DNA from 4 places in the Alteromonas sp. I10 genome. Region 1 is predicted to be linked to each of the others. Evidence: predicted binding sites of a transcription regulator. Region 1 holds the regulator's gene; each other region holds the start of a gene.
The links. The regulator sigma-54, encoded in region 1, starts transcription at its own class of promoters, with help from an activator protein. The targets are predictions, from matches to a motif close to GTTGGCACGNNNNTNGNNT.

Region 1 (7,552 bases):
CGTAGCTTTCGGCGCGAGAAGTCCGCCAAAACGGTGCCACGTATTTGAACCATTGTCGGTATCAACAGGGCCGAGTAACGCTTCAAAGTTTGCGCCGCTTGAATCAGCATTTTGTTCGTCGTCAATAACACCCGCTTCAGCTAACCACGCTAGAGCTGATGACGCAGGTTGCCCAACTTCAAAGGCATCGACGGTGTCATCGTGAGCTATGACTAAGCGCGGCGTAAAACTCTGCGCCTGAGTCAGGTTGGTAATTTCAATGTCTAAAGTGACAGCTTGGCTTACTGATACTGCTGCTAGCGACAAAAGCGTTGCGCTAGCAAGTTTAGTGAATTTCATTTTATTGTCCTTATTTATGGCTTAAATCGCATAAAAATTTAGGGCAGTAAAATGTCCAATTCATCACAGAACTTTCACAAAACGCACACAGATTCGTCTCAATAAATAACAGTGCTGTTATAAATTCTGAATTTATATTTTTTATAAAAAAATTGTAATCACTGTGAAAGAAAACCACGAACGCACTGGTCTTGTTTTTTATTGGCGAATTAGGAGCGAGATATGATCCTTATCATCTACAGTGGAAATATGTTTCAACAGAACATATCGCAATGCTTAAGTAAGCATAGCTTTCTTTACGACGCAGTTTCTAATTTTCAATCCGCAGAGTCTTTGCTTAAGGCGCAACATTATTCGCTTATTATTGTTGAGTCGCATAGAGATATTATCTGCCTTAATCGTATAAAAGGCCTTGTTGAGACGAACCCAGAAAGTTGGGTGATGGCGGTGGAAAGTGACGCGATGGCAGACGATGTGGCCGACGAAGAGGTAGATGAAGCAAACTACTATGAAGTAGGCGTAGATGATTATCTATCAGGGCCATTTGATGCACGCATGTTTACTGCCCGTATTCGCTCCCATATGCGTAGGAGTATGCCTAGCCAAGAACATGTAAGACCATCTCAAGGTAGTGAAGAGCGCATCGAAATAGGACCCCTTAAAGTCGACCAGCGATTTCATAGCGTAACCTTAAATGGCCAAGTGCTAACGCTAACGGCTAGGGAGTTTGCGCTACTGGATTATTTTTGTCGTCATCCAAACCAAGTTTTTTCTCGCAATCAATTGCTCAGTGAGGTGTGGGGCTATAACCACGAAGGCTACGAGCACACGGTGAGTACCCATATAAATCGGTTACGCACTAAGCTTGATAAAATCAACAGTATTGAAAATGGTGGACAGCTAGTAGAAACCGTCTGGGGTGTGGGTTACAAGCTGAACGTCAATGGATACATAGCGAAAGCGCTTATTGCATGAGTATTTTTTAGCTTACCCATGCCCTATCAGGCATGAGAGTTCAGAATTAACTTAAATTAGAAACAGCGTCGCAGTACCTAAGAAAGCAAAAATACCCACTACATCGGTTATCGTAGTTAAGATAACGCTGCCAGCTAGCGCAGGGTCTATCTTAAGACGCTTCATGATCATAGGTAAGGTTGCACCCGCTAAAGCAGCCGCAATCATGTTTACCATCATGGCAAAGGCAATAATTACGCCCAGCATGTAATCTTGTTTCCATAACGCGATGACAGAGGCAATAAGCACCGCCCAAATAGCACCGTTTAAAAAGCCGATGGATATCTCTTTACTGATAAGCCATCGTGAGTTACTGGCATTTACATGGCCTAGTGCCATACCGCGAATAACCAGGGTCAGCGTTTGGTTACCAGCCACGCCTCCCATACTCGGCACGATGGTATTTAAAATAGCTAACACAGCTAGTTGGCTGAGCGTTGCTTCAAATAAATCACTCACCATAGCAGCCATCAGCGCAGTGACCAAGTTAACGGCCAGCCACACGGAGCGGCGTTTAGTACTTTGCATAACCGGAGCAAAGGTATCTTCGTCGTCATCAAGACCCGCCATACTCATCATCGAGTGCTCGGCGTCTTCACGAATAATGTCAACCACGTCGTCAATGGTAATTCGCCCCACTAAGCGATGGTTTTCATCTACAACAGGTGCTGAAAGCCAATTGTATCGCTCGAACAGGCTTGCCACTTCATCGTCGGGCATATTCACAGGAATCGCTTCAGATTCCTCGTCCATAACGTCAGACACTCTATCGTCGGTATCTGCGGTGAGTAAACGGGTAACTGGAACAATACCAACAAGGTTGTCAGTTCGATTTACTACGTAAAACGTATCCGTATTCTCTGGCAGCTCGCCTTTTAAACGGATATAGCGCAAAACCACGTCAATGGTCACATCAGGGCGTAATGTGATGGTGTCGGTGTTCATGATGAAACCAGCGGTTTCTTCACCGTAAGACAGCGCTTGCTCTGCGCGCACGCGATCTTGTGCATCCATCGAATCTAGAATATCGGCCAGTACTGGCTCTGGAAGACTGCTTAGCGTCTCTGCTAAGTCATCGGTATCCATCTCTTCAAGTGCGTCAACCACATTAGCGGGAAGCATCTTTGTAATGATACCGTTTCGAACATCGTCAGAAAGTTCTTCTAAAATGTCGCCGTGAAAGTCACCATCAATGAGCTCCCATAATTCGTCACGGGTTCTGCTAGGGCTAGATTCAAGAATGTGGGCGACGTCTGAAGGTGGTAATTCAAGCAGAAGCTTACGTACAGATACGAATTGACCGTTGGTCAACGCAGCGTTGAGTGCGCGTAACTGAGTTTGTACGTATTTAGAAACAAGCGCTTCTGCCATAAGGCGTTATTCCTACAAGCTAAAAGATGAACAATGCAGGCCATAGAGCCTGAGTGGGCGTAGAATATCGCAATTATGATGAGTCTGTCATGATAATTGCGTAGGTTTTGCGCAGGATTTTAAGATAACTGCGCTAAGTGTTGATTTATTGGTCAATGGATTGGGCAAATAAGACTATTCGTCTTCGTTAAATCTTCCCTCAATAAGTTCTTCAATAGCTGCAAGTGCATCAACAGCATCACTGCCGTCCACAATTACATCTACCTGTTCACCTTGATGGCTTTCAAGCATCATTAATCCCAATACACTGCTTGCGTCTGCTTCCTTATCGCCTTTTTTTAAGATGATTTTAGCGTCGAATTGATTCGCCAGTTTAACCAGTTGGGTCGCCGCTCTTGCATGCAACCCTAACTTATTGACGATAGTTAGCGTTTTTTGAATAGTCATTACTGATTCAGCTCTCTATGGCGAATTTGTACATCAGGGTGTATTTCACTGAAGGTTTTCGACAGGGTCTGTGCGATATAAACCGAACGGTGTTGGCCACCAGTACAGCCAATTGCTACGGTTACGTAACTTCTGTTATTGCGCTCTAAATGAGGCAGCCATGTCGTTATTAAATTCTGAATTTGCCAAATGAACTTGGTCACTACAGGCTGCGACCCCAAAAATACTTCTACTGGTGCGTCTAATCCGGTCAGGTGTTTAAGGTCGGGCTCCCAGTGGGGGTTAGGTAAAAAGCGGGCATCAAAAACGTAATCCGCATCTTTAGGAATACCGTGCTTAAAGCCAAACGACTCAAACACAAGCACAAGGCGTGAGCTTTTCTTACCTAGGATACGCTCTCGAATTAACTCAGCCAGTTGGTGAATGGTAAGCTTATCTGTGTCTAAATATAAATCTGCGCGTTCAGCAATAGGAGCAAGTAGGGCAGACTCGGCTTTAATGGCTTCTGAAAGCGATTTATTAAGCTTGGCGAGAGGGTGAAGACGACGTGTTTCGCTAAAACGCTTAACCAGTACATCATCGCTCGCGTCAATGTAAACAATGGTCATCGACCACGAAGAAGGCAGGTAGTCTAGAATTTCTACCAAATCGTCAGGATTTTTAGGTAAGTTTCTCACATCGATACTTACCGCAACCTGATCGTACTCGTCAACAACTGTATGGGTTAAGGTGGGAAGTAAGTTTACCGGGATATTATCAACACAGTAATAACCTAAATCTTCCAATGCGCGAAGTGCGACAGACTTACCAGACCCCGAACGACCACTGATTATTATCAGCTTCACCTACTTTCTCCCTAATACTCTGGTTTTATCACATACGCGTTGTTGAATTAGGCGCCTACTAAACGGTTAATAGGCGCTTAATGTTTAACTTAATGCAGATAGAATATCGTCGCTTGTCGTTGCGCGACGTATTGCTTTAATCGTTTCTTTGTCGCTTAGTTTACCAGCCACGGTGGCCAGCGTTTGAAGGTGTCCTTCGGTCTGTTCCTCGGGAACGAGTAGCGCAAAAAAGATGTCTACGGGTTTCTCGTCAAGGGCGTCAAAGTCGATTGCTGGAGTGCTGGTTACAACAATGGCAATCACTTTCTCAAGGCCCGGTAGGCGTCCGTGGGGCAGGGCGATACCATTGCCAATGCCTGTACTACCCATACGCTCTCGAGCCATCAAACTGTTGAGTACCGTTGCCTGATCAATGTTCTCGTTTTGCTTGGCAGCGATATCAGCGATGATCTCAAGAATTCGCTTTTTACTATTACACTGAACCGCACACTCGGTGCGGTCCAGACTTACGATGGCTTGTATATCCATGCTTAATTAACTACTAATGTTTTTTCAGTTTTTCCTTATGCTTGATTACCTGCCGGTCGAGTTTATCAACCATGCTGTCAATCGCCGCATACATGTCGGTATTTTCTGAGGATGCGAATACTTCAGCGCCACTTAAATGAACGGTCGCTTCGGCTTTTTGATTTAATTTTTCAACGTTCAGGATGACATGCACATTAGAAATGTGATCAAAGTGACGTTCAAGTTTGCTGAACTTCGTATCGACATAATTACGCAAAGAGTCGGTGATTTCGACATGATGACCAGTAAGGTTGATTTGCATATTTCGTCTTCCTTATATTATTAAGCCCGATTAAATAAGGCTTTTGCGTTGGTTCGACGGCGGGATCGACAACGATTCCCGGTACTTTGCTATTGTTCGCCGGGCAACTTTAATGCCTTGTTCGGCCAACAATGAAGCAATCTTGCTATCACTTAGCGGCTTGCTAGGCTTTTCAGCGGCCACTAATTTCTTGATCAATGCACGAATCGCTGTAGATGAACATTCACCACCAGACTCTGTTGCAACGTGGCTTGAGAAGAAATACTTCAATTCGAAGATTCCACGTGGCGTATGCATGTACTTTTGCGTTGTCACTCGCGAAATAGTGGATTCGTGCATATCTACCATTTCTGCGACATCATTTAGCACCATTGGTTTCATCATTTCCGGGCCGTGCTCAAAAAAGCCCATTTGCTGCTGCACAATGCAGTTTGCAACCTTCATTAAGGTTTCGTTACGAGATTCAAGGCTCTTTATGAACCACTTAGCCTCTTGCATGTGTGAGCGGATGAATTGTGAATCGCTACTATTCTTGGCACGGCGACTCATTGCAGCGTATTGTTGATTTACGCTTAACTTAGGCAGACTGTCGGGGTTCAGCTCAACCACCCAACGGCCATTTTTCTTGGTTACTGAGACATCAGGAATAACGTACTCAGGCTCTTTAGTAACTAAAGCACTACCTGGGCGAGGATTCAAGGTTTGCAGTAAACGCATTGCCTCGCGTAGCTGATCTTCTTTCAATCGGCTTTTACGCATAAGCGTACGATAGTCTTTGCTGCTCAGTAAGTCAGAGTACTCTTCAATCAGTTGCTTTGCTTCAGCAAGCCACGGTGTGTCTTCTGAAAACTGGCGCAATTGCACCATCAAACATTCTTGTGGAGAGCGAGAGCCAGAACCAATAGGGTCGAACATCTGAATGCGCTTAAGCACACATTCTATTTCGTCCATTTCAATCGGCTCTTCCATATCATCATCGTTAACCGCTTCTAAAATATCGTCAAGGGTAACGGTTAAATAACCTGACTCGTCAATAGAGTCGATGATTGCTGTAGCGATTGCGCGATCGGTATCCGAGAAATGGGTAAGGCGCATTTGCCAAAGAAGGTGCTCTTGAATATCTTCAGTAGTCTCACCTTGGAAGATTTGCTCGTCGTCATTGGATGGACCTGGAGCTGGAGAAGATGAAGCAGAATAGTATTCGTCCCATGTGCTGTCGATTGGCAGCTCATCGGGAAGATCGTTTTTCTCAAGTGCATCGCCGGCTTCTAATGTGTCACTAGATGCAGAAGCAGTGGCCTCAGAGCCGCTGTCATCGTTGTCGATATTGTTCTTTTCTAGTTGCGGCTCGTCGTTACCTTCTTCAACTTCTAATAGCGGATTAGAATCGAGCGCTTCTTGGATCTCTTGTTGAAGATCAAGTGTAGAAAGCTGCAGCAGTTTAATGGCCTGCTGAAGCTGTGGTGTCATGGTAAGTTGTTGGCTAAATTTTAGCTGTAAAGATGGTTTCATCTACGTCTTATTTAAATGCTCTAAATTGAATATACCAGAGCGAAACTGAAAAATGACAATTCGGTTACATTAACTATAGCCTGAATTGTTCGCCTAGGTATACATCCCTTACTTTTTGATTACTTAAAACCTGTTCCGCCGTTCCTTGCGCAATAAGCTCGCCATGACTCACAATGTACGCCTTTTCACAAACATCCAATGTCTCTCGTACGTTATGGTCCGTGATAAGGATTCCAATCCCCCTATCGCGAAGATGTTGTATTATCTTCTTTATATCATTAACTGATATTGGATCAACACCAGCAAATGGTTCGTCTAACAAAATAAATTGCGGTTTTGCTGCCAGAGCGCGGGCAATCTCAACGCGACGGCGTTCGCCCCCTGACAAACTCATCCCCGTACTATTACGTATATGGTTAATATTAAATTCATCAAGTAGCGCATCTGCTTCTTCTTCTTGCTGTTGTGAATTTAAATCTTTACGGGTTTGCAAAATGGCCATGATATTTTCATGCACGGTGAGCTTTCTGAAAATAGAGGCTTCCTGCGGTAGGTAGCCAATTCCGCGGCGTGCACGCTCGTGCATGGGCTGATGAGTTAGCTCATTGTCGTCGATTTCAATCTTACCTTTATCCAGATTCACTAAACCAACAATCATGTAGAATGTGGTGGTCTTACCAGCGCCATTTGGGCCAAGAAGACCAACAATTTGACCCGTTGAGACAGACAGGCTTACATCTCGTACAACCTGTCTTGACTTGTAAGCCTTAGCAAGATTTTTAGCGCTCAAAGTTGCCATTGCTATTCATTGCCCTCGTTGTCTTTTTTGTCTTTCTTAGACGAAGTTTTGCGAATGGTCTCAGGTGTGAATACTGTGGTCACTCGACCCTCACCATCCTTACCTGCGCCGCCAGTCGCTAGCAATTGCTCGGTAATCATATCGAACGTGATGTTGTCACCCTGTACTTTACTGGTGTCTTGTTTCAACTCTGCGTTTCCGGCAAGAGAAATCGTTCGGTTCACCACTTCATAGCGTATTTCATTAGCTTTTGCTGAAACTGGCGTGCCGTCTTCCAATTGCTGGGAATAGCTTGCAGGCTTCCCTCTAGCAATAAATATTTCACGACCACCACCGTCAGTGGCAATTACTTCCACTTCGTCAGCTTCAATAACCAAAGAGCCTTGAGTTATGAGT
Region 2 (7,552 bases), on a different contig from region 1:
TCCGTTATCAAACTGCTTAATTTGTTTAATTAATCGACTGTCTCTTTGACTAAATCCAGCCGTATCAATCAATACTAGTCGCTTATGACGAAGTTGGAATAATAAATCCGCAAGTTCTTCACTAGTCTGCGCTTTTCTCACCGTGCAGCCAATAATCTTTCCGTAAGTCGCTAGCTGCTCATAGGCGGCAATTCTATACGTATCAATGGTAATCATCGCAACCGACTCTGCACCGTATTTCTGCGCATAGCGGGCAGCAAGTTTCGCAACGGTAGTTGTTTTACCGGTACCTGTTGGCCCTACTAATGCAACAGCACCTTGTGCGCTAAGTATATCGTTTCCTGTCACATTTATGCGATTAGCCAATAGGTTAAGAAGATATACCCATGCATCTCGTTCGTTGTAATGTGACGGCGTATAGCTAATAAGCTGTTTCGCTAACGCGTTGCTTAACCCCATATCGGTTAAACGGGTGATTAGATATTGATGAACAGGTTTTTGACGTTTGTTCTTAGCTTCCATCAAGTCGGCCACTTGATATTGCAATACATCGCGAAGAGACGCTAGCTCTTCCTTGATTTGCGCAAGCTCCGCTGACTGCGTCACAGAGGTATCATCCATACTTGACGCTTGATGCTCTGGGAAAGCGTTCTGACGAACTGGTTCATGAGAAGACTGCTGGGCTTCTACGTCGTCAATAAAGGCTTCTGAGAAGTCTAAGTGCGAAGCAATTTCATTGGCGTGCTTAGCATTCGCTGTCATTGGTTGGTTAGGTTGCGCAGGACTCGCCACGCCATTATTTCCACCGTGCTGCTTTTCTAGCAGTGCTTTAAGGCTATCAGGACCGTCGTCACCAATGATTTCGCTCAAGCTAGGCACTGCCTTTTGACCGGGTGTTTTTGCAGCGGCTTGTGGAGACGCTTTCGGCGTAAACAACTTCGCTTCAGGCTCTTTGTCGTAGGCTGCGACAAGCTCAATACCGTCAGCGACTTTGCGATTTGACATGATCACAGCGTCACTGCCCAATTCAGCTTTAACTTGGCTTAACGCCTCACGCATATCTTTGCCGAAGAAACGTCTAATTTTCATTGCAACCTCTCCAATCACCCAGTGTCAGATTATTGACCGACCGAACTGACTATTTTTATTTGTTTGTCGTCAGGCACTTCTTGGTAAGACAGAACATGAAGCCCAACAACCGAATATTTTAAGAAGCGAGACAGAACGGGTCGTAGCATGCCTGAGGTAAGGAGTACTGCAGGCTCTCCTTCTAACTCTTGCTGCTGACTGGCTTGCTGCAATGATTTTTGCAGCTTGTCTGCCAGACCTGGTTCTATGCCAGCGCCATCTTCGCCACCTGCTTGAAGTGACTGGTGCAACATCTGTTCCAACTCTGGCGCCAAGGTTATGACAGGTATCTCTTTTGCACCTTGAGTAATTTCTTGGACAATTAAACGTTTAAGGGCAATACGCACTGCAGACACTAAAACATCGGGGTCTTGGCTGCGCGTGCCGTACTCACTGAGTGTTTGCACGATTGTACGCATATCGCGAATAGGCACGCCTTCAAACAATAAGGTTTGCAGTACCTTCACGACGGTGCTTAGAGGAAGAATGTCTGGTACTAATCCTTCAACCAGTTTCGGATGCTGCTTGGCAAGCATATCAAGAAGTTGTTGCGCTTCCTCGTGCCCTAATAATTGATATGCATTGTTAGAGAGTAATTGGCTTAAATGGGTCGCTACAACGGTCGCAGCGTCTACTACTGTGTACCCAAGGGTTTGAGCATGCTCCCGTTTATTGGGCTTAATCCATACTGCGTCTAAGCCGAACGCGGGGTCTTTAGTGGCACGCCCTTCTAATTTACCGAACACTTGCCCTGGATTAATAGCAAGTTCTTCATCGTGACTGATGATGGAATCGCCTATCGTTACGCCTAGCATAGCGATGGTGTAAGTGTTGGGCTCTAAATCCAAGTTATCGCGAATGTGGACAGGCGGAATAAGGAAACCCAGCTCTTGCGATAGTTTCTTACGTACGCCTTTAATGCGCGTCAACAACTCGCCACCTTGGGATTTATCGACAAGAGGAATTAAGCGATAGCCCACTTCCAATCCGATGGTATCTACCTGCTGAACATCATCCCAGCCAAGCTCTTTCACTTCAGGCGCAACCGATTCATCTTTTACCACATTGTCTGGCACTTTGGGCTCTGCGGCCTTTCTCTTTTCTTGGACCGACTGCCAGTAAGCAAAGCCTGCAATCAAGAATGAGAAGCCTAAGAATGCGATATGAGGCATCCCTGGAATGATACCCATCACAAATAGAACGCCCGAGGCTATATAAAGAGCTTGATTATTACCAAGCTGACCGCGGATTTCTTTGCCCATTTCCTGGGTCTCGTTTTCACGAGTAACGATAATGGCTGTAGCGACCGAAAGTAATAATGAAGGAATTTGCGCCACCAAACCATCACCGATGGTCAATATGGTGTAGATTTCTATAGCGTTACCGAATGAAAGCCCGTGCTGAATCATGCCAATAAAAAGACCACCGACAATATTAATCAGCATGATGAAAAGGCCTGCGACCGCATCACCCTTTACAAATTTTGACGCACCGTCCATCGACCCGTAAAAATCCGCTTCTGCGGTAATCTCTTCACGGCGTTTACGTGCTTGGTCTTGATCTATATACCCTGCATTTAAATCAGCATCTATGGCCATTTGCTTACCGGGCATAGCATCTAACGTAAAGCGAGCGCTTACTTCTGAAATACGTCCTGCGCCTGCGGTTACAACTTTGAAGTTGATAATAAGAAGAATGGCGAAAACAACAATACCTACGGCGTAGTTACCACCAATCACGACCTCACCGAAGGCTTCGATAACTTTACCTGCTGCATCGCCGCCTTCATGTCCGTAAAGTAAGACAACGCGAGTAGAAGCCACGTTAAGCGCTAGTCTCAAAACGGTAGCGATAAGTAACACCAAGGGAAAAATGCCGAAATCTACTGGACGCTGGGTAAGTACAGCCACCAAGATAATGACTAGCGACAACGCAATATTAAAGCTAAACAGCACGTCCAGTAAGAATGGCGGCATAGGCAATATAACCATGCCCATAATTGCCAAAAGGACGATGGGTGCGCCTAAACCACTGGTAAAATTTTGCAGCTGATTTTTATCGAATCGCTGAAGATAACCGGATAACTGCATGGCTTGGTGTCTCTCTATCAGAAAATTGACGCTTTATGTGAATCTTCTAGTGAGTTTTCAACTAACGTGCCAGCTTTGTGTTTTACGCAAAAGTTATCCAAATCTGAGCTGTAATCATGCGTGATTACTGTCTACAGTGACTTGTATAGGGCGATTAAGATTTTGTATCCGAGGGACATACGAACAGTTTATAATTACGTCACTATTCCTAGGGCCTACTCTTCGTTTTAAAAGGATTATTCATGGTAGTACTACAAAACCGTGTTGCAACGTTTTGTTGGGTCAGCCTTGTCATCATGCTGACTTTTAGTCATGTAGCTCATGCATCTAAACAACCTAACTTACGACAGCGTGTGGAGAATTTGCTAGTTGATTCAGTGGAGATATACGGTTCACAAAATAGTAACCCATCTCGTGTGTACAATAGAGTTTTGGTAAGCGAGGTCTACACTCAACAGGGCTACCAGCTTATATGGTTTGGTACTAGTGATGCTGAAAACCGTCTTCAGGAACTCCTCCATGAAATTGCTGATTCAGAGTTACATGGCTTCTCGCCCGAGTATTACCACGCGTCAATGCTCGAAAGTCGCGACGCCAACACGGCACTCTTAGATGTACTAGCAACCGATGCCTTCATCAGTCAAACTCTGCATCGATTAAATGGGCTTGTTAGCCCCGCCAATGCAGATTCGCAGTGGTTCCTTAAGCAAAGAGAAGCGGATCCTGTGGCATCGCTCAATCACGCATTAACTAACGGTGTTTCTGCAACATTGCGGGCCATGTGGCCATCACACCATGAATACCAGTTACTGTTAGAAAAAAAGCGTCGTTTACTCACGGCAGTTTCTACAGTTACCACACAAATTCCAGTTGGCCCAACACTTAAGCTGAACTCAACGAGCGAAAGAGTTGTGTTGCTGAAGTCTCGTCTTTTAGGGCCAGGCACCTATTCAGAGTTATTCGATAAAGATTTACTGGACGCGGTTAAGCAGTTTCAAATGTCTGCGGGCTTAGAGCCAGATGGTATCGTGGGAAGTTCCACTTTAGAAGCATTAAATGCCACCACGTTTTCTTGGTTAGAAAGAATTGATGCAAACTTAGAGCGTTGGCGCTGGCTCCCTCATCAAACTTGGTCAACATATTTACGCGTTAACATTGCGTCGTTTCAGTTGAGAGGATTTACTGAAGGTGAGGAAACATTGGGAATGCCTGTGATTGTCGGTACACCAGTGAGGCAAACGCCCGTTTTCGCTGAATCAATGAAGTATATGGTGTTTAACCCCTACTGGACCGTGCCTTTCAGTATAGCCACTAAAGACAAGCTGGCGAAATTAAAAACCAATCCTTCTTTATTGGTTGAGCAAGGTTACGAAGCCCAGCCCGCCGGTGTCAGCGGCTTCAGCCCTGTCGATGAGTTTGATTGGACAAATGTTAGCCGTGGTACATTTCACTATACACTCAGACAAAAGCCCGGTCCGCACAATGCCCTTGGTAAAGTGAAATTCATGCTTCCAAATAAGCATGCCATTTATCTTCACGACACGCCCGATCACAGCCTTTTTTCGAAATTAGAAAGGAACTTCAGCTCTGGCTGCATCAGAGTCTCTAACCCTTTGAAGCTGTCTCAATGGGTACTCACTCATTCAGGCCAGACAGAGGCAATACCGCAAGCTGAGCAATTACTTCAAAGTGAAGAGACCAGTACACTATATTTGAAGAAACCTATGCCTGTTCTTATTGTGTACTTCACAGCGTTTGCAGATGAAGCAGGAACCATTGTATTTCGCCGCGATGCATACAATCGGGACAGCCATATTATTGAGAAATTGAAGGAGTTTAAACGTGCGTAAGTGTTTGTTAGTGCTGATTGCTCTTTTAACTGTAGTGCGCGCCAGTGATGCGTTCTCCTTTGACAATGACATGCTCAACTCTAAGCTTGCTATTAATGGAAATACGGTCTCCTACCCTATTTTCTCTATTTTCGTAATGCCGAATAAAACGTTCACTGTTGAGTTTGACAACAAAAGCCATACTGGGAACTTTCAATTTCACCATGCGAACGGTGAGTCACTAAAGACGAGTTCGAACCTTCAAATAGTTAGCGGGGTTGTGGGGAAAGCGCCAATAATGGCACCTAAGAAATCAGGGCACTATGTACTTAAAACCACCAACGCGCAGTCAGGAGAAACTGCGACGCTCAACGTCTTTGTGATGACATCTTTGGAAAAGGTAGACAAAACAGGTAAGTTAAACGGCTACACAATTGGTAAATATCCTGATAAGCCTTTAAAAAACAACCCCATTTATTTACCCCCATCAGGACTTATTGAAGTATCGCCAGAACAAACGGACGTAAGGTTGTCGCCCAATTTCACCCTAGGTCAATTTCTATCCAAGCAGCAACAAGGATTTCCCAAATATGTACATTTGCGAGCAGGCCTTTTGTTGAAACTGGAAAAAATACTGCACACCTTAAATGACGAAGGGCATGCTGTTGAAGGCTTAACCATAATGAGTGGATATCGCACTCCGTTCTACAACAAAGCTATTGGCAATGTTCAGTACAGCCGTCACGTTTGGGGTGGCGCAGCGGATTTCTATATCGATCAGTCACCGAAAGATGGGGTGATGGATGACCTCAATAAAGACGGTGTGGTAAACCGCGAAGATGCGGTATGGCTCGCGAACTTTATATCAAACATGTCTAAACAAGGCGCTTTCGGTCCAAGAGTCGGTGGGCTTGGTATTTACGGTGCTAATGCGGCGCACGGGCCTTTTGTTCATGTGGATGTGAGAGGAACCCTAGCGCGCTGGTAGAATTGTTGGTTCGGGGCACATACCTATGCCCCACCTTCAAAGTCAATTTTCACCCATTCAGCAGTTGGGTTAGTGTCGGTACTCTGGTGGGATAGGCAAATCCCGTTTAAGTGGCTTAGGACGTTTGCCCTTACCTGCTCTATGCGCTTTTAACTGATAAACATGTGCGAGCACCTGCGCTACCGCCATAAATAAGGTGTTAGGAATTTCATCGTCCACTTCAGTGGAGTAGAAAATGGCGCGTGCAAGCATGGGAGAAGGGATCAACGGCACATCGTTGGCTGTAGCAATTTTTCTGATGTGCATCGCTAGCTCATCAGCACCTTTAGCGACCACAACCGGCGCTCTTACCCCTTTTTCGTCATATTTAATGGCAACAGAAAAGTGAGTAGGGTTGGTCACTACAACGTCTGCTTGCGGTACTTCCTGCATCATGCGCTTGGTTGCTGCTTGATATTGCAAACGGCGAATTCGGCCTTTAACCATGGGGTCGCCTTCCGCATTTTTCCGTTCGTCTTTAACCTCTTGCTTGGTCATCTTCATTTCTTTGTTGTGCTTATACATTTGATAAGGCACATCGATGAGCGCGATAGGGATCATGCCGCACACCAGAATAAGAAACGCCCACTTAAGCATGTCGAGTGCGTGAAAGATGTTTCCCGGATAAAGCTCCATATCAAGGTGGAGCGCTTCATCTTCAAAGAACAGTAACGCTCCGATGGCCATACCAATTATGACCACCACTTTCGCTATAGACTTGAGTAACTCAACCAAGCCGTTCATGCCGAACATACGCTTGAAGCCTTGAATAGGGCTCATTTTTGAACCCTTAGGTTTTGCACCTTCCCAGGTAAAGTTAAAACCGCCAAGGGCGATAGAGCCATAAATGCCCGCTATCATTGCCACAACCATGTATAGCAGCACGGCAGGACCTACTGCCGAAAAGGCTTCACCCCATGCGCCAAACATGTGGGTGATATCATAGGTTTCGTCACGAGAGAGAATGAACATTCTCTGAGTAAGTTTAAAAACAGATTCAGCAATCCACCCGCCCACAAACAAGAACATAAAAGCACTGACGATAAGTACTAGGGTCGTAGAGAGTTCACGGGAACGGGCTAGCTGCCCTTTTTTTCGGGCATCTTCGAGTTTTTTCCCCGTGGGGTCTTCTGTTTTTTCGCTTGAATCTGCCATGTTTTCCTACGAACAAATATTCAATAGTTCACACATAAACTGTTCGGCTCTATACCATTGGGTTTCGAAGTGTGCAGTAAAGTTATCAAGTGTTATCCAAATAATTAGTAACCCCATTACCTGAGCAATGGAAAAACCAATACTAAAAATGTTTAGCTGTGGTGCAGCTTTGGTCATTACGCCAAACGCCAAGTTCACGATAAGCAGCGAGACGATTGGCGCAAGGGAAAGGGTCACTGCCGATATGAACATCCAGCCGGCCCAATGGGCAATATCGCGAAACTGTTCACCGGTCCACCATGCTTCGCCTATGGGAAACGCCT
Region 3 (7,552 bases), on a different contig from region 1:
AAAACGCCCGCTGTTTTTTGCGCAGCGACTTTCGACATGGTTGCGATGTCGTCCATTAACGTTGCTATATCATCAAGTAGGGCAAGTAAGTTAGCTGCGGCCACGTCGAATATCCTTTGTTATGTATTACAGTTAGAGTAATCCCCAGTAAATAGCAGCTTAGCGTACTTAAAACATGGGTGATATACAATCAGGAATAATGCCGATAAATCACAATTCGTTTTAGGCAATTTTCAGGGCTATCACCAACAGAAAAGGCGAACTCAGAGGAAGTGTGAGTTGAGAAGAGCACGCTCGTGCTCTTCTCATGTTGAAGTTAATTACCCCAAATGTTGTTTACCAGTTCTGGATGATCAACAAAAGGGTTTCGATTGTTCTGGAAATTGAAGGCAGCGTCATTCCTATCGATTTCTTTTTGGCTTACAGGGTCTTGAGAATGCCAGCTTAAAAGCAGAGTTAAGAACCAGCTTTCAAATACTTGATCACTCGTACCATTCAACACTGCGTCGCCATAGGTGCTATTCGTTTCCCAATTTGCAATGACGTTTTCATAACGTGTCGCCATGTAGAAATACGCTCTAGCGAAGTCACCTTTGAACTCGTCGATGGGCTCAAAAACTGTGCCTGTATAACCAGAAGCAGAAGAGCCAGCGCCCAGTTTGGAACCATTCGATGACGTATAAGTAGCACTTGCGACATCACCGTACGGATAGCTACTTCGGCGACCGTTAACGTAGCCGTCGGTTGCAAAAACGTGATGAACATCAGTATTCATTGGCGAGACTGCACCGCCAAACCAGCTGCGCGGGAAGGCGTGTTCGCGGTTATAGCAACTGCCTTCTCCACTATAGCTGCCACACTGGTCAGAACCAGCCGTGTAGCTGTAAGCGTCACTACCATTTGGGTTTTCTGAATACATGTCCAAAATGGAGCCGTCATTTTCATAGTAGCTGTCGCTTGTGTATGAAATATAGAATGTCCAAAGGTCGCCATAGCTTTGTGTATTATGATTTTTGATAATGTTGTAAAGCTCGGTTTTTAACGCATAGCCTGATAGACCGTTGGCACTTGCATAGTAACCAGTGAGTTCTGATGAACCACCACCACTGCCGCCGCCACTCGTTGTACCAACGCTAAAGCTGATGCTTTCACTCGCGCCGAAAGAGCCGCCATTAGCAACAGACACGCCCTCTATTAGCAAGTTATAGCTGCCAGAGCCATAGGAGCAGCAGATTCCATCGCCATAGGCATCACTAATGGTAAAGGTATATTCTCCATCAGTAAGGCAAACCGCTTCAGTATAACTTTGGTTGCTAGCGTAGCTGCTGCCAGAGGCTTCAACTTGGTTGTTTGCGTTAGTTATTTGCCAACTGGTTTCACTGCCGTAATTGTCGGTAGTTAAGTTCAAAACGCCTGAATGGCTTGCACACGAACTTCCACCACCGTTATTGCCACCTGACCCAAGCGTAGTCGGCTCGAATGCGTCTACATAGACGGTTTCTGACCCATCAAAGCCAGTCTGATCATAAAAGCGTAACCCCACCTCAATCTCTTTTGACGCTGTAGCGGAATAAGAGAAAGTAAGCTGTTGCCAGTTTCCGGTTAAGCTGTTGTCAGAATAACCTTGATAACCGTCTACATATAAGCGTGCTTTTACAGCACCTTCAGTGTGATATAGCCTCACTGAAAATTCATAATTTTGACCGGCGGTTACATTGATTGTCTGACGGAAGTCAGTTGAACCTTGCGTTGTCGTATTGACGGTAACTGCAGCAGACTTGCTTCCCGAGAATGAGTAGACCGAGTTTTCAGCTACACTAATGCCGGAGTCGATAGTTGACCATGAATTAGGTGCGCCAGACGTCCATGTTTCAAAGTCTCCATTGGAGACCTGACCCATGGCGATAGCGGGTAACAACGCACCTGCCAAGCCGACTATTTGACGTAAGTTTATATTCATTTATTTTCCGTTATTGTCTTTATTTTAAATGTATATTTATTCCTTAAACGTAGTGTTCGACGCCTTCCTAGGCGTATCAAATATTGCACGTATTTGTGACAAAATGAATAAAAGTGCTTAATCTAACGGCAGAGAGTACTGAGTTAACGGCAAGGAAATAGATGCAAATAAACGGTGAGTTAGGCAAAAGAACAGTACTACCTATTATGGACTGTTGGGAGCAATAAAATGACTGACAGCCCAATTCCATCGCTATCCGTACGCTCATATACGAAGCAAACGTGCCGCCATAAACACAACTACTTTCAGTTAGTGCTGCCCATCAACGGACATATCTTGATAGAAATCGATAATTTTAGCGGGCGAGTAGGCGTAGGCGAAGGCGTATGCATAGCGCCGAATGAGGTCCATTATTTTAGTGCTAACGAACTGTCAAAATTTATTGTGGCGGACTTGGAGTATGTGCCAGTTAATTTAAATGACAGGTTGCACCCGATATTTCAGGTAACGTCAGCATTACAGGCGTTTTTATCGTTCGTAGAGATTCAAATTAGCCAGTTTGCTGACCAAGGCCATGAAGAAATACTGGCGCTATTTTTAACCTTGCTAGAAACATCCTTGAAAGGATGCAGCATGGATAAGCGAATGACTCCTGTATTAAGCCATATTCATCGCGACCTTGCCCGAGGCTTTACACAGGTGGAGTTAGCACGGATAGCCTGCATGGGAACAACGCAATTCAAAACACGCTTTAAAGAAGCCACCGGGCATAGTTTACGAGATTACCTTGTAAAAGTGAGGATGGAAAAGGCCAAAGCACTACTTAGAAATACCGATACACCAATGTTGGGTATAGCTCAGCTAACAGGGTATGAAGATGTTGCAGCATTCAGTCGCCGGTTCAAAGCGTATTTCGGGCGACCCCCTAAGTTTTTCAAAAGAAAGTGACTGTGATAAGGGCTTACCTCACATGACGGTAAATCGTTGATAGAGAGGGCTAGTTAATCTCTTCGTCTTTAGGAAGTTTATTGACTCTGGCTTCTATAAAACGTTTGTGGTCGTCCATTTTGGTGCATTCTAAGGTTCCACCAGCAATTCCACTCAATATCGCCAAAGTTTTATTGGTCGTACTGCTACAGTTTACGCGTTTTGAAGGGCGTCGATTTTCATTAGCTTGTATTTGCTGTGTGCTTGGCCCGCTAAGAACAGGACTATTTTTACGCTCTTGAAATGCTTTTGCTGCTTGTTCTGCGTCTTCAGCGACTTTGTCACTGTGATACTTTTCAAAATAGAGGGCGGCGCCATCTTTTACCGACAGATTCAACGAGCCTGCGCGCCGATTTGCGTCTTTTGATAAAGTGGGCGACGGCAGTGTACTAGTCGGCTTACTTTCAATGGGTACCTGCTGTGTATCGGGCTCAGCATTTTTCTGCTGCTTGGGCGCAGGGCTTTCTACAATTTCATTCTTACTATCAAGTGCTTCAGTCGCTTTGGTTGCGTCAGGCTTCAACTCAATTTCTTGCCTTTTAGGGGAAACATCGATTGGTTTAGTTTCTTGTGGTTTAGCTTGGGCAGAAGGGCGTGGAACGGGGGGATAGTACAGTCTGGCGCTTATCTCCGGCGTTCGCTCCAAAACACTTACTCGTGCTTTTTGGTTGTTGATGCCCATTTGAGAAAGTATGACCACTACGATGACCCCAAACACATGTGCACAGCCCGAAATTAATAGTGGGCGCCACGCCATTTTCTTTGCAACGGAATGGTGTTCAATGCTGCGCTCAGGCGCAAAGAAAGATGGGGTGATAGTCGTCATAGTAAACAACAGACCATGGGCCCTATCGAATAGTTCCATCCTAATTTCATCGCACTTTTTAGTCCTCTCACCTTACCGCAACCTCATACCGCTTCAAAATTGGGCAAATTTTTAACAGTGCACCATTAGTGTGCATTATTTTTGTGCGTTCATGAAGCGTTTGCTTGTATGTATTTGATTTATTTGGCTAATCATTTGTGGCATGGCTCTTGGTTTATCTTCCCATAGTTGGAAACACGACCATAAATCACAGAATAACCAAAACAAACTGGGAGCAACTCATGAAACTAGTCACAGCGATCATCAAGCCGTTCAAGCTAGATGATGTTCGTGAAGCCATTTCAGAAATCGGTATCGACGGTTTGACCGTGACCGAAGTGAAGGGCTTTGGACGTCAAAAAGGACACACTGAACTTTACCGCGGAGCGGAATATCAGGTGGATTTTCTACCTAAAGTCAAACTGGAAATTGCTGTTCAGGATGATCAAGTAGAGCGCCTGGTAGAAGCCATCGTTGGCGCTGCCAAAACAGGCAAAATTGGAGACGGCAAGGTGTTTGTTTACGACCTTGAACATGCCGTTCGTATTCGAACTGGTGAGTCGGATAGCGACGCGCTGTAAGCCACAACGATATATTTGCGGAGAAAACCATAATGGAAATCACTTTTGAACTTGGGTATGCGCTAGATACCTTTTATTTTCTAATCTGCGGTGCACTGGTTATGTGGATGGCTGCAGGTTTTGCGATGCTTGAAGCAGGTCTTGTTCGAGCGAAAAACACCACAGAAATTCTAACTAAAAACGTGGCGCTATTCGCTATCGCTTGCACTATGTACATGATTTGCGGTTACGGCATTATGTACGGTGGCGGCGACTGGGGTCCATTCCTAAGCGGTATCATGGCTGATGGCGCAACAGGTGTCGCTGAAGAGCCAGCAACATATGCACCTTCTGCTGACTTCTTCTTCCAAGTAGTATTTGTTGCAACAGCAATGTCTATCGTATCTGGTGCGGTAGCTGAGCGTATGAAGCTTTGGGCATTCCTAGCGTTCGCAGTTGTTATGACGGGCTTCATCTACCCAATGGAAGGTGCTTGGACATGGGGCGGCGAAGCAGTATTCGGTATGTATACGCTTGGCGACCTTGGTTTCTCTGACTTTGCAGGTTCAGGTATTGTTCACATGGCTGGTGCAGCTGCTGCTCTTGCTGGTGTTCTTGTGCTTGGTGCTCGTAAGGGTAAATACACCGCTGACGGTAAAGTAAACGCGATTCCAGGTGCAAACTTACCGCTTGCAACTTTAGGTACATTTATCCTGTGGATGGGTTGGTTTGGCTTCAACGGCGGTTCAGTACTGGCTACTGCAACTGTTGAAAGTGCAAACTCAGTAGCGATTGTATTTATGAACACAAATGCTGCAGCTGCTGGTGGTGCAATTGCTGCACTTATCGTAGCACGCATTCTATTCGGTAAAGCTGACCTAACTATGGTACTTAACGGTGCACTAGCCGGTCTTGTGGCTATTACAGCAGAGCCTTCAACACCTACACCATTACAAGCTACTTTGTTCGGCGGCCTTGGTGGTATTTTAGTAGTGCTTAGCATTGTTGCACTAGACAAGCTTAAGATTGACGATCCAGTGGGCGCAATTTCAGTTCACGGCGTGGTAGGTCTTCTAGGTCTTATCCTTGTACCTTTCACTAACGATGGTTCAAGCATCTCTGGTCAGCTAATTGGTGCAGCGACTATCTTTGTATGGGTATTCGTAGTGAGCCTAGTGGTATGGCTAGTGATTAAAGCGGTTATGGGTGTACGTGTGAGCGAAGAAGAAGAATTCGACGGCGTAGACATGAGCGAATGTGGTCTGGAAGCATACCCAGACTTCACAAGCAGCCGTTCGTAAGAGAGTCTCGATTAGGCAACGAAACAACAATAACAATAATGCCTTATTACTTCGTTTAAGCCCCGCTAATGCGGGGCTTTTTTCGTTTCATGCAATGTGTTTTAAGACCATTATTGAGCTTAGGAAAAGAGCCTAGGCGTAATGTGACAATAACGCTACACTATGAATCGATAAACTAACGCTAGATTTATTATCGGCAACGTTTTAGTAAAAGGACGGTTATGACTGCAAGTGTGCGACTTCTACCTTTGATACTGGCTTTCTTTAGTATCAGCTGTTTGGGCTATGACAGAATAACGGGGCAACCCTTTGCAAGTCGCTCAGAAGTTATTGCAAAGAACGGCATGGCAGCAACAAGCCAACCATTAGCTACGCAAGTGGCATTGGATATTTTAAAACAAGGCGGCAGTGCAGTTGATGCAGCTATTGCAGCCAATGCCATGTTAGGTTTAGTTGAGCCTACAGGCAGCGGTATTGGCGGCGACCTATTTGCCATTGTGTGGGATGCAAAAGAAGAAAAGCTAGTCGGCTTAAACGCTTCTGGCCGTTCACCCAGACAGTTAACCAAAGCGGTGTTTGCCGAGCGTGGCTTGCATCAAATTCCAAAATTTGGTCCGCTACCCGTTTCTGTCCCTGGCGCTGTAGATGGCTGGTTTGCACTACACGAAAAATTTGGCAAGCTGCCCATGTCTGCGCTGCTTACCCCATCTATCAAATATGCCCGTGAGGGGTTTCCTGTTTCAGAAGTCATTGCCTATTACTGGCAGATGAATCAAGAGCGAATAGGTCATTATGACGGCTTCGCAGAGACTTTTCTTATCGACGGGAAAGTACCGCAAAAAGGCGATGTTTTTAAAAACCCTGGCTTAGCCGTGACCTATGAAAAGATTGCAACAGGCGGGCGAGATGCTTTTTATAAGGGCGATATCGCACGCACTATCGATGCTTACATGAAGTCTCAAGGCGGCTTTTTGTCATACCAGGATTTGTCATCGCATACCTCGGAGTGGGTAGAGCCCGTTTCTGCTAATTATCGCGGTTATGATGTGTGGGAACTTCCGCCCAACGGACAAGGCATAGCGGCCCTACAGATTCTTAATGTGCTTGAGCACTATGATATCGAAGGAATGGGGTTTAACTCAGCAGACTACATCCATACCTTTGTTGAAGCCAAGAAGCTCGCCTTCGAAGATCGCGCTAAGTTCTATGCGGATCCAGACTTCAACGATATTCCAGTCGACTGGCTAATTTCGAAAGAGTATGCCGCTAAGCGCCAGAAGCTCATAGATAATGAACGCGCAGCGAATCGCGTTGATGCGGGTATTTATGAAGGGGATACCATTTATCTGACCGTTGCTGATAAAGAGGGCAATATGGTGTCCTTAATTCAAAGTAACTACCGCGGAATGGGCTCAGGCATGACACCTCCAGGGCTAGGTTTTATTCTTCAAAATAGAGGTGAGATGTTTACCCTTGAAGAAGGGCACTTTAATGAATATCGCCCGGGAAAGCGTCCATTTCACACCATTATCCCGGCTTTTGTAACAAGAAACGGTAAGCCAGTGATGAGCTTTGGCGTGATGGGCGGTGGAACTCAGCCTCAAATGCATGCGCAAATTATTGTAAACATTCTCGACTTCGGAATGAATTTGCAGGAAGCGGGGGATGCTCCACGCATACTGCACAGTGGGTCGAGTAGCCCAACGGGCGCGTTGATGACTGATGGTGGCTATGTGAGCTTAGAATCGGGGGTCAGTGAAACCGTTCAGCGAGAACTCATGGAGCGGGGGCATAAGCTTCAACGCGTGGTAGGCGCGTTCGGTGGCTATCAGGCCATCGCTTGGGACGAGCAGAAAGGTGTCTATTTTGGCGCTTCAGA
Region 4 (7,552 bases), on a different contig from region 1:
CTCAACCGCCATCGCTTGGTCATATTATGGTGATCGCGCTATGACATATTTGTTCGGTCCTCGCTCCGTAATGCCATATCGCGTCATCTACGTCGCCGGTTTCGTTTGGGCTGCATTCTCTGACACCACATTAGTTTGGGCACTTTCAGCTGTGGCTATCGTGGTAATGACCTTGCCAAACTTGTTCGGCATCATGTTGCTTTGTAAAGAGATGAAAGAAACGGTTAACGACTACTGGTCTCGACATAAAAAATAAGGTGAGTATTGCCTAAAGCATCGCCCCTTCTTGAGTTTCACTGAAGGGAATGCAACTTGGCTATCAGGTAAAAATGCGTAGCGGTGAACTTTGTATAAAAGTTAACACCCTGCGCATTTTTGTTTTATGGCGATAAGGTTAATCCACAGAATCGACTTCATTGTTGTGATGAACTTAAGTATGATACCCATCCGCGTATAAATGCGTCTTCGCTCAATAGCGAGTTGCGCATTTCCATTTCGCACCCAATAAACAGGAGCAACATATGGCATTAGTTGACTGTCCTTCGTGTAACAAAAAAACGTCTGACAAAGCGAAGACGTGTCCTCACTGTGACTTTAAAATCGGTGATGCGACCTCTGAAGATATAGAGCGCAAACAAAGCTTACAAAGATTTAAAAAGTTAGCCAGTATCCAGAACCAATCCCTTCTTGCTATGCTGATATTCGTTGCGAGTTTTGGCTTCATGTATTGGGGCGGAACACGCCCAGGTGATTTGCAACATAATTTAGCTATTTTGGGCGCAGTGGTTGGCTTTGTTTGGTACTTAGTAAACCGCGCGCGTATTGTTTACATAAAGCGTTTTTCCTAAATGAATATAGAAGCACTTTTAGCCAGCATGACGCCGGAGATTTACGAGCGTCTGCGTCAGGCTGTTGAAACAGGTAAGTGGCCAGATGGCACGCCTTTAAACGAAGAGCAAAAAGCAAGCAGCATGCAGGCTGTTATGCTGTATCAAGCAAAAATAGAAAAGTCCTCTGAGCATATGACAGTAGGTGAAAGCGGCGAAATCGTACATAAAAGTAAAGCCGACTTTAAACGCTCGTTACGCGATGAGCAGGATGATAATAATACAATAGCGCGGTTTAAACAGGATGATATTTAGTCGTATATTTGCGCCTTCACACCAAAGCCCAAAGCCTGAAAAACGGATGCAGGCAATCGAGAGTCTCTCTCCCGAAAAGGCACAGGAAAAAACAATTCTTCACGAACTGGCATTTAATGACGAAGATGCAAATGTCAGTTTAGCAGCACTCGAAAAGCTTAATAGCTTTGTGCTGTGGCTTAAAATGTCACAAATTGCCAAGCAGTCTCGCGTTAAAAAAGCGGCGGAGAAAAAGGTAAACGCCGCTTTGTTAGGCGAGGGGGGTGTCACACTCTCCCGCCAAGAGATATTCTCTTTTTTAACTGAAACAGCCAACGCCGATTTGGTAGTGCAGTTAGTACCGCAAATGTTGAAGAAAGAGCCTACGCTCTTACAAGATGATGCGCTAGCTAACGCGCTAATCGAAAAAGTAGCGAAGCCATCTTTCACCCAGTTTGTTTTTTTAGAAGGCGCAAGTCCCCAACTGCAAACCCATCTAATAAACGCCCATTCAGACGTATCAGATTTACAGAAACTAGCTAAGAAAGTGTTAGATGATGCGCTTACAAAGCAGATTAATGCACGTATTGATGCTATCAAAGAGGCTGCAAAGCGCCCAGTGGAGCTTAAAAAGCAGCTCACTCTGGGACTTTCAAAATATCAGGCTTTACTCGACAAATCAGATGTAGAAACCATTGATGAAAAGCGCAACGAACTTGAGAGCGAATTGACTGGGCTGTTTGCTCAAATTGACTTACTCACTTCAGAAGAACGCGCTGATTATGAAGAAAAGCGCGCGCGTATAGGTGAGCAGCTCGAGCGATATTTAAGCCGTATCCGCCCAGCATGGGAAGAGAAGCAACAAGCGTCGCAACGTGCTAATACCAGAGCATTGTGCGAACAGCAGCTTACTTATGCCAAGGAGCAGGTAGCTTGGTTGTACAATAACAGGCTTTGTGAAGCGACGCTTGCTGATGTTGCTACGGTTAATGAAAGCGTGCGCGGTGTTGAAGCAACGCTCGAACAGCTAGCGCGTCTCGATGATGAATCTGCAACTGATAAGCGAATTACACAGATTAAGCGCTCTGTCGACGAACTAAACGACCAGCTTGATCGCTTCTCTATGCAGCAGCAATACGGCCAAAAGCTACTGATAAAACTTCAGGCGCTCGAAGACATTGCCGCTAAGATCGTTTCGGCAAGCGATAGCGAGTCGGACAAAGATACCCGTGATGTGAGCGTTGAAGAAGCTAGCGCATCGACTGAGGATTTGAGTCAGGTAAATGGTGGCGACGCATTGCAAAGCAGTAGTGTAGTGGCTCTTAAAGCGGAGTTTGACGAAGCACGTCAAGCGTATAAAGCGCTTAGTCGCGAAATCGATGCCATTCCTAAGGCGTTGTCTAAACGTTTCAACGCAGCGACAAGCAGTGTAAATGCCAAAGAGCGTGCTCAAAAATCCAAAGAAAACGAGCAAGTAAAACACATTAGAAAGCACATTAGCGTTATCGATAACTTAATTGCTCAGGGTAAATTCCGCGTTGCTATTTCAAAATTTGCAAAGCTTCAGGAAAGTTATGCTGCGCTTCCTGGTTCAGCGAAAAAGTATGTAGAGAAACGTTTTGAAAAAACCGCTGGTGATGTGTCGCGCTTAGAAGGATGGCAGGATTACCTTGCTGCGCCGCGCAAACCCGCTCTTGTAGAAGAAGCAAAAGCGTTAGCCAGCGCTGACGCAGAAAATATTAAGCAAAGAAGTGAGGCCATTAAGTATCTTCGTAAGCAATGGTTATCACTAACACCGTCATCGTCAACGAGTGAAGAAAGTAGTGATGACGCGTTGTTACAGCAGCAATTCGATGATGCACTTGAAAAGGCCTTCGAGCCTTGTAGAGCGCATTACGCGAAGTTAGATGCACAGCGGGCTGCTGCGCGTGAACAGCGCATGTCGGTTATCGCTACGGTCAAGGCAATGGACATTAACATACCCGAAGCCGAGTTAGTGAAGGTATTCGATAGAGCGTCTAAGCAGTGGCACAGTGCAGGTCAGGTAGAACGCGAAATATATGAACAACTGAAGCAAGAATGGAAGGCGGTTTCATCGCCCATTCAGGCAAAAGTAAATCAATGGCAAAGTGACAACCAAGCCCAAAAGCGTGCGTTAGTCACCCAAGCTTGTCAACTTGCTACGGAAGAAGATGTCGCTGGCGCTGCCGACAAGGCTCAGCAATTGCAAAGCCAATGGAAGCAAGTAGGCCATGCAGGTAAACGTGAAGAGAGTAAGTTGTGGGCAGAATTTAAGGCTGCCAATGACACCGTATTTGAACGTTTAAAAGCCGAGCGGAAAGTACAGAATAATGCATTTAACGCGTTAGTAGATTCGCTACTCAAGCAAGTGGAAGCTGTTGACATCAACAGCGATGATGCAACGTTCAGTCAATCAATAAGCGACGTTCGCGCTCAGTTAACCGACTTGCCTAAAGCGCAACGTACGAAAGTAGATAAAAAGATTGATTCACTTGAAAGTAAGCGCGCGGCGCAAGCGAAAAATGCACAATCTCAAGCCCGATTGGCGCGAGCTCAGGCTCTGATTTCTTTACTACAGCTAAGTGTAGGTGAGGGAAGTGGTGATGAGCAATCTCTAGCGGAAACGTTAGGGAAGCGTTGGTCAAGCGTATTGGGTCAGTCAACTGGAAATAAATCAACTCAGCACGATAGACAATGGTTAACGGTAGCATTAGAAGTCGCAACTGGTATGCCAAGCCCAGATGCAGACGCATCTATACGCTCTAGCGTACAGCTACAAATGATGACATCTAAGTTGGAACAAGGCGAAGCGGCAACAGCTCCCGACATTCTTGCTGACTGGTTATCATACGACTCGATAAGCGAAGAAGATAACCATTTGCTGCAACGAGTTGTTTCAGTTATTGATACTCATCCTGAAATTGTTGCTTAAACGGAAAGCCTAAATGGAAAACAGTGTTGAGTTTCAATTTGAAACAGAAATGTCTGCCTATCGCTTTTTGAATACCGTGAAGCATATTGACGCAGAAGGGTTAAGAGTGAAGTTCGGGCGTACGGATCATCACGTGAGTGTAAAATACCGTTACGGCGTAGGTGAATTTGATTCGACGCTATCTACACTAGACGATCTTGCTCGTGAGTTAGGTGGTGAAGAAGTGTCTTAACTAACCAGTTAGGTCAAACCACGTCGACTGTAAACACGAAAAGGGCCAGACAATTGTCTGGCCCTTTTTTGATAAAAACGTGATTAACAGTCTTTATCTTCAGCGTCTACGCCTTCTTTCACATCTTCACAAGCGTCTTCAACGGCATTACCTGCATCGGTAACAATTTCGTCTAGCTCTTCGCCTGCGTCTTCCGCTTCACCGTCACCGCAAGCTGCTAGTGATAGTGCAAATGCTGATGCTACTAGTACCTTTGATAAGTTTTTAAATGAAAACATATCCTTACTCCTTTTTCCTATTAAAATACTTCTAACTCTTAGGCTCTTGGTGCTCTACCACGTAACGCATTTGCGATAAGTGAGATTACGAGCAACGCGATAAACACAAAGAAAAGAAACTGTGCGATACCTGTTGCTGCACCTGCGATGCCTCCAAAACCAAAAACTGCTGCAATAATGGCGATGATAAAAAATGTGATTGCCCAACCTAACATAACTAAATCCTCGTATTGCTTCCGTTACTTTCACTTTAACTAATGCTATCTTTGTGCCTGTTTTTTAAGTTATTGAAATATATTGATATAATTTAATTTTTCTCTGGTTGTCAGGCCGTATCTGCAGGCAATTAACGTCACGATTACACGTACGAATGCATTTTTTACATGATTGAGTAAGGCCCTAGTCACCCAACTTTACTCTTTGTGTGTTAAGGGCCTTTGGCTGGGGGTATTCTTTGATCCTTACCAGCTTCCGAAGAACGTGAGAGCAAAGTTGTGGTTTGTTATGGCGTCTGAATTGGCGCCTGGCGACGCAATATGATTATGTAAGTATCCCATCTCGACGCGCCATTTCTTGTTGAGGTGATAGGCCGGTCCCACGTAAAGTCTATTTTGATCAAACCCGCTATTTTGGCCCCAGTCTGTGTCGTTCAAACCCAAAAATACCTCGTCCCACACGACCATTGACCATTGCTCATTTAAAGGTTTCGACCACCGTATAAATTGTCTAAACCGATAGCCTGTATCACCGCCTTCATCGCTCCTGAATCGCTGCTCCAAACGACTTCTACCTGAAATGGTACCGCCCATAAATTTGCTTAATGAATACGTGGCTTGCTGCCACACCCTTTCTTCTTCAATTGAACCGTTGTCTGAGTCTATCGTTACTCTTGCAACACCCAGCCACAAGGTCGTATCGCTTGAAAGTTTGTAGCCGACACCGGGACGAACGATAGAAACGCCTAGGCGAGATGCGTCGTCTTTAAAGCGTAAATGACCGTCAAACCAAAATTGCCATTTACCTTTATCATCGGCATCTCCAGTGAGTGCGAGGGCGTTCCATGATTGAAAATCTGACTCGGCGTGTGACTTAACGCCGGCTGTCATCGCCATCACAAGTAGTAAGACGCAACGCGTCATAATTCGTTTTGCGCACATAGTTTTTCTCGTTGAAAATAAAAAAGAGGCAAAGCGAAAGGGAAGGGACGCCTTGCCTGCAAAGGGAGAGTGTTTCGCCCCTCACACTTCCTAAGAATGGAGGGGCAATGGCCTATTTAGTTACCGTTCGGGTTGTAAGGTAACGAAGATTGGTGAGCAACAATACGCAGGTCGCCGTCACTATCTTTGACATAGGCAAAAGTGTATTCCACCTTCGTTTCGCCACCTTTTGTATCGGTAAAGAAGTAGTTGCCCATCGCCACGGCCATGCGACAGCTGTTGTTGATAATGCCCACATTATCGAATTTCACATTTGTGTAAGGCTTTATTGCGAAGCCTTTGTCCTCTTCGTAAGCGTCATTACCGCCAACAAAGTATGAAAGCGCAGCATCGAAGCTTGAACGGAACTGGTCGTTAGCTGCAAGCGTTGGTTTAAACAGTACGCTGCTTAAATCGTAACCATACATAGCTTGGATGAAATCTGCGGCTTCGCCAGAGTAATCACCATCATTGCTAAATACTGCACCAATTCGCACTATGCCGTCACCCCACATCTTTTGTGCCGTTACCACTTCTCGCTCAGTAATACATTCGTCGGAATAAAGTAATGCGTTGTCGAGTGCTTTAGCTTTTAACGCCGGAACATTCGAACTAGCTGAATGCTCCATCTGCGGTTTTGCCACTGCACTGCAACCAGTCACCAACATTGCTGTAGCTGCTACAAGAGTAGTTTTTGTCATTAACGTGCTTAGCTTTCTCATCGCCTGACTCCTTAGTCATTTGCAAAATAAATATGTGCTATTACCTGATTCAATTGCTTAGAGCAGTACCGCTACAACGTTGTCGATAGAGGTGTATAAATCTGCTCTGCAGTTTATGGGTTTAATGATAGCGAGCTATGATGACGGAGACTTTTGTACAACATTAATAGAAGATTAACGGGCCATTAAAAATGCAAGAAGCACTTAAGGAGAATGGATAACAGCTATAAATTAGAGAAAAGGGCTGTGATAGCAGCAGTGTCATCGACTTTTTCAAGAAGATACGAATATGACACCGCCCAAGTTTGTAGAAAAGTGAAGAATGCAGTTAGCCTGTGGACTGCTAGCCACAACAGAAAAGTAATAAAGACTAGTGCACAGGTTGTTGGCTTTAAAGCATATTACGGTTTTGCTCATGTGTTTGAGCGATGCTTTTCAGTAACTGCAACTAGGGCCTGAAAAGCATTTCTATTAAAACTGATGTTTTAGAGCATAAGTGTGCGGCAAAACGCTCAGCTAGTTGCCATTTTTTGGCTCTAGAGGCTCTGATAGTACCTCTAAGACAGTAAAAGCATTTTTACCTAGACGGGTTTTATCATTCGCCATCATTACATCAATTGTAAAGTAGATGTCGTTAATTTGAGTTTTCACAACGTCGTTTGAGCTTGGGACGGCCATAGGCTGTGCCACTTCATCGCAGCCTGACATAGTGCACTGCCTGTCTGTTTGAAATGCCACGGGCTCTTCCTTGTTCGCCATAACTTCTCGCGCAACAACTGGCTTTTTATCCACGTTGGTTTTAACAATAGCTAAATAGGTAAAGCCTTGCTTTTGTGCAATTTCCGCTGCTCTGTAAAGGGCATATTGCTGTACTTTATCAGCAGGAGTTTTGTCTGTTGCCTTAAAAAGAACCTTGTATTCGTTCTCAGAAATTTTTTCGCTTGAATAGCCATAGGCAGCTTTGGTACTCGCTGACTTATAAGGGGTAGGGGCTGCTACAGGGGTCGATGAACAACCTACTATTGCAAGGCTAAACGCCACACCAACACA

Region 2: the regulator sigma-54 is predicted to act here: its motif matches at 3,274-3,292, upstream of flhA (flagellar biosynthesis protein FlhA).
Region 3: the regulator sigma-54 is predicted to act here: its motif matches at 3,970-3,988, upstream of glnK (P-II family nitrogen regulator).
Region 4: the regulator sigma-54 is predicted to act here: its motif matches at 4,842-4,860, upstream of BZA03_RS10235 (DUF1328 domain-containing protein).

The regions. Positions count from the first base shown of each region.
Region 1 covers NZ_QJJN01000003.1:243,900-251,451, reverse strand. Annotated here, with positions in the region: gene BZA03_RS07975 (spondin domain-containing protein) at 1-339, opposite strand, end outside; gene BZA03_RS07970 (response regulator transcription factor) at 562-1,314, shown strand; gene mgtE (magnesium transporter) at 1,366-2,724, opposite strand; gene BZA03_RS07960 (HPr family phosphocarrier protein) at 2,899-3,171, opposite strand; gene rapZ (RNase adapter RapZ) at 3,171-4,016, opposite strand; gene ptsN (PTS IIA-like nitrogen regulatory protein PtsN) at 4,101-4,544, opposite strand; gene hpf (ribosome hibernation promoting factor) at 4,558-4,845, opposite strand; gene BZA03_RS07940 (RNA polymerase factor sigma-54) at 4,876-6,357, opposite strand; gene lptB (LPS export ABC transporter ATP-binding protein) at 6,431-7,156, opposite strand; gene lptA (lipopolysaccharide transport periplasmic protein LptA) at 7,159-7,552, opposite strand, start outside.
Region 2 covers NZ_QJJN01000001.1:125,173-132,724, reverse strand. Annotated here, with positions in the region: gene flhF (flagellar biosynthesis protein FlhF) at 1-1,089, opposite strand, end outside; gene flhA (flagellar biosynthesis protein FlhA) at 1,119-3,218, opposite strand; gene BZA03_RS00490 (murein L,D-transpeptidase) at 3,461-5,068, shown strand; gene BZA03_RS00485 (D-Ala-D-Ala carboxypeptidase family metallohydrolase) at 5,061-6,035, shown strand; gene flhB (flagellar biosynthesis protein FlhB) at 6,105-7,229, opposite strand; gene fliR (flagellar biosynthetic protein FliR) at 7,236-7,552, opposite strand, start outside.
Region 3 covers NZ_QJJN01000010.1:38,905-46,456, forward strand. Annotated here, with positions in the region: gene BZA03_RS17045 (DUF808 domain-containing protein) at 1-104, opposite strand, end outside; gene BZA03_RS17050 (endonuclease) at 317-1,960, opposite strand; gene BZA03_RS17055 (AraC family transcriptional regulator) at 2,189-2,908, shown strand; gene BZA03_RS17060 (hypothetical protein) at 2,958-3,812, opposite strand; gene glnK (P-II family nitrogen regulator) at 4,055-4,393, shown strand; gene BZA03_RS17070 (ammonium transporter) at 4,426-5,673, shown strand; gene ggt (gamma-glutamyltransferase) at 5,895-7,552, shown strand, end outside.
Region 4 covers NZ_QJJN01000004.1:280,241-287,792, forward strand. Annotated here, with positions in the region: gene BZA03_RS10205 (sodium:alanine symporter family protein) at 1-256, shown strand, start outside; gene BZA03_RS10210 (zinc ribbon domain-containing protein) at 522-848, shown strand; gene BZA03_RS10215 (YeaC family protein) at 849-1,142, shown strand; gene BZA03_RS10220 (DUF349 domain-containing protein) at 1,132-4,074, shown strand; gene BZA03_RS10225 (hypothetical protein) at 4,088-4,306, shown strand; gene BZA03_RS10230 (hypothetical protein) at 4,390-4,584, opposite strand; gene BZA03_RS10235 (DUF1328 domain-containing protein) at 4,623-4,799, opposite strand; gene BZA03_RS10240 (DUF2490 domain-containing protein) at 5,046-5,741, opposite strand; gene BZA03_RS10245 (phosphoribosyl-AMP cyclohydrolase) at 5,858-6,502, opposite strand; gene BZA03_RS10255 (hypothetical protein) at 7,019-7,552, opposite strand, start outside.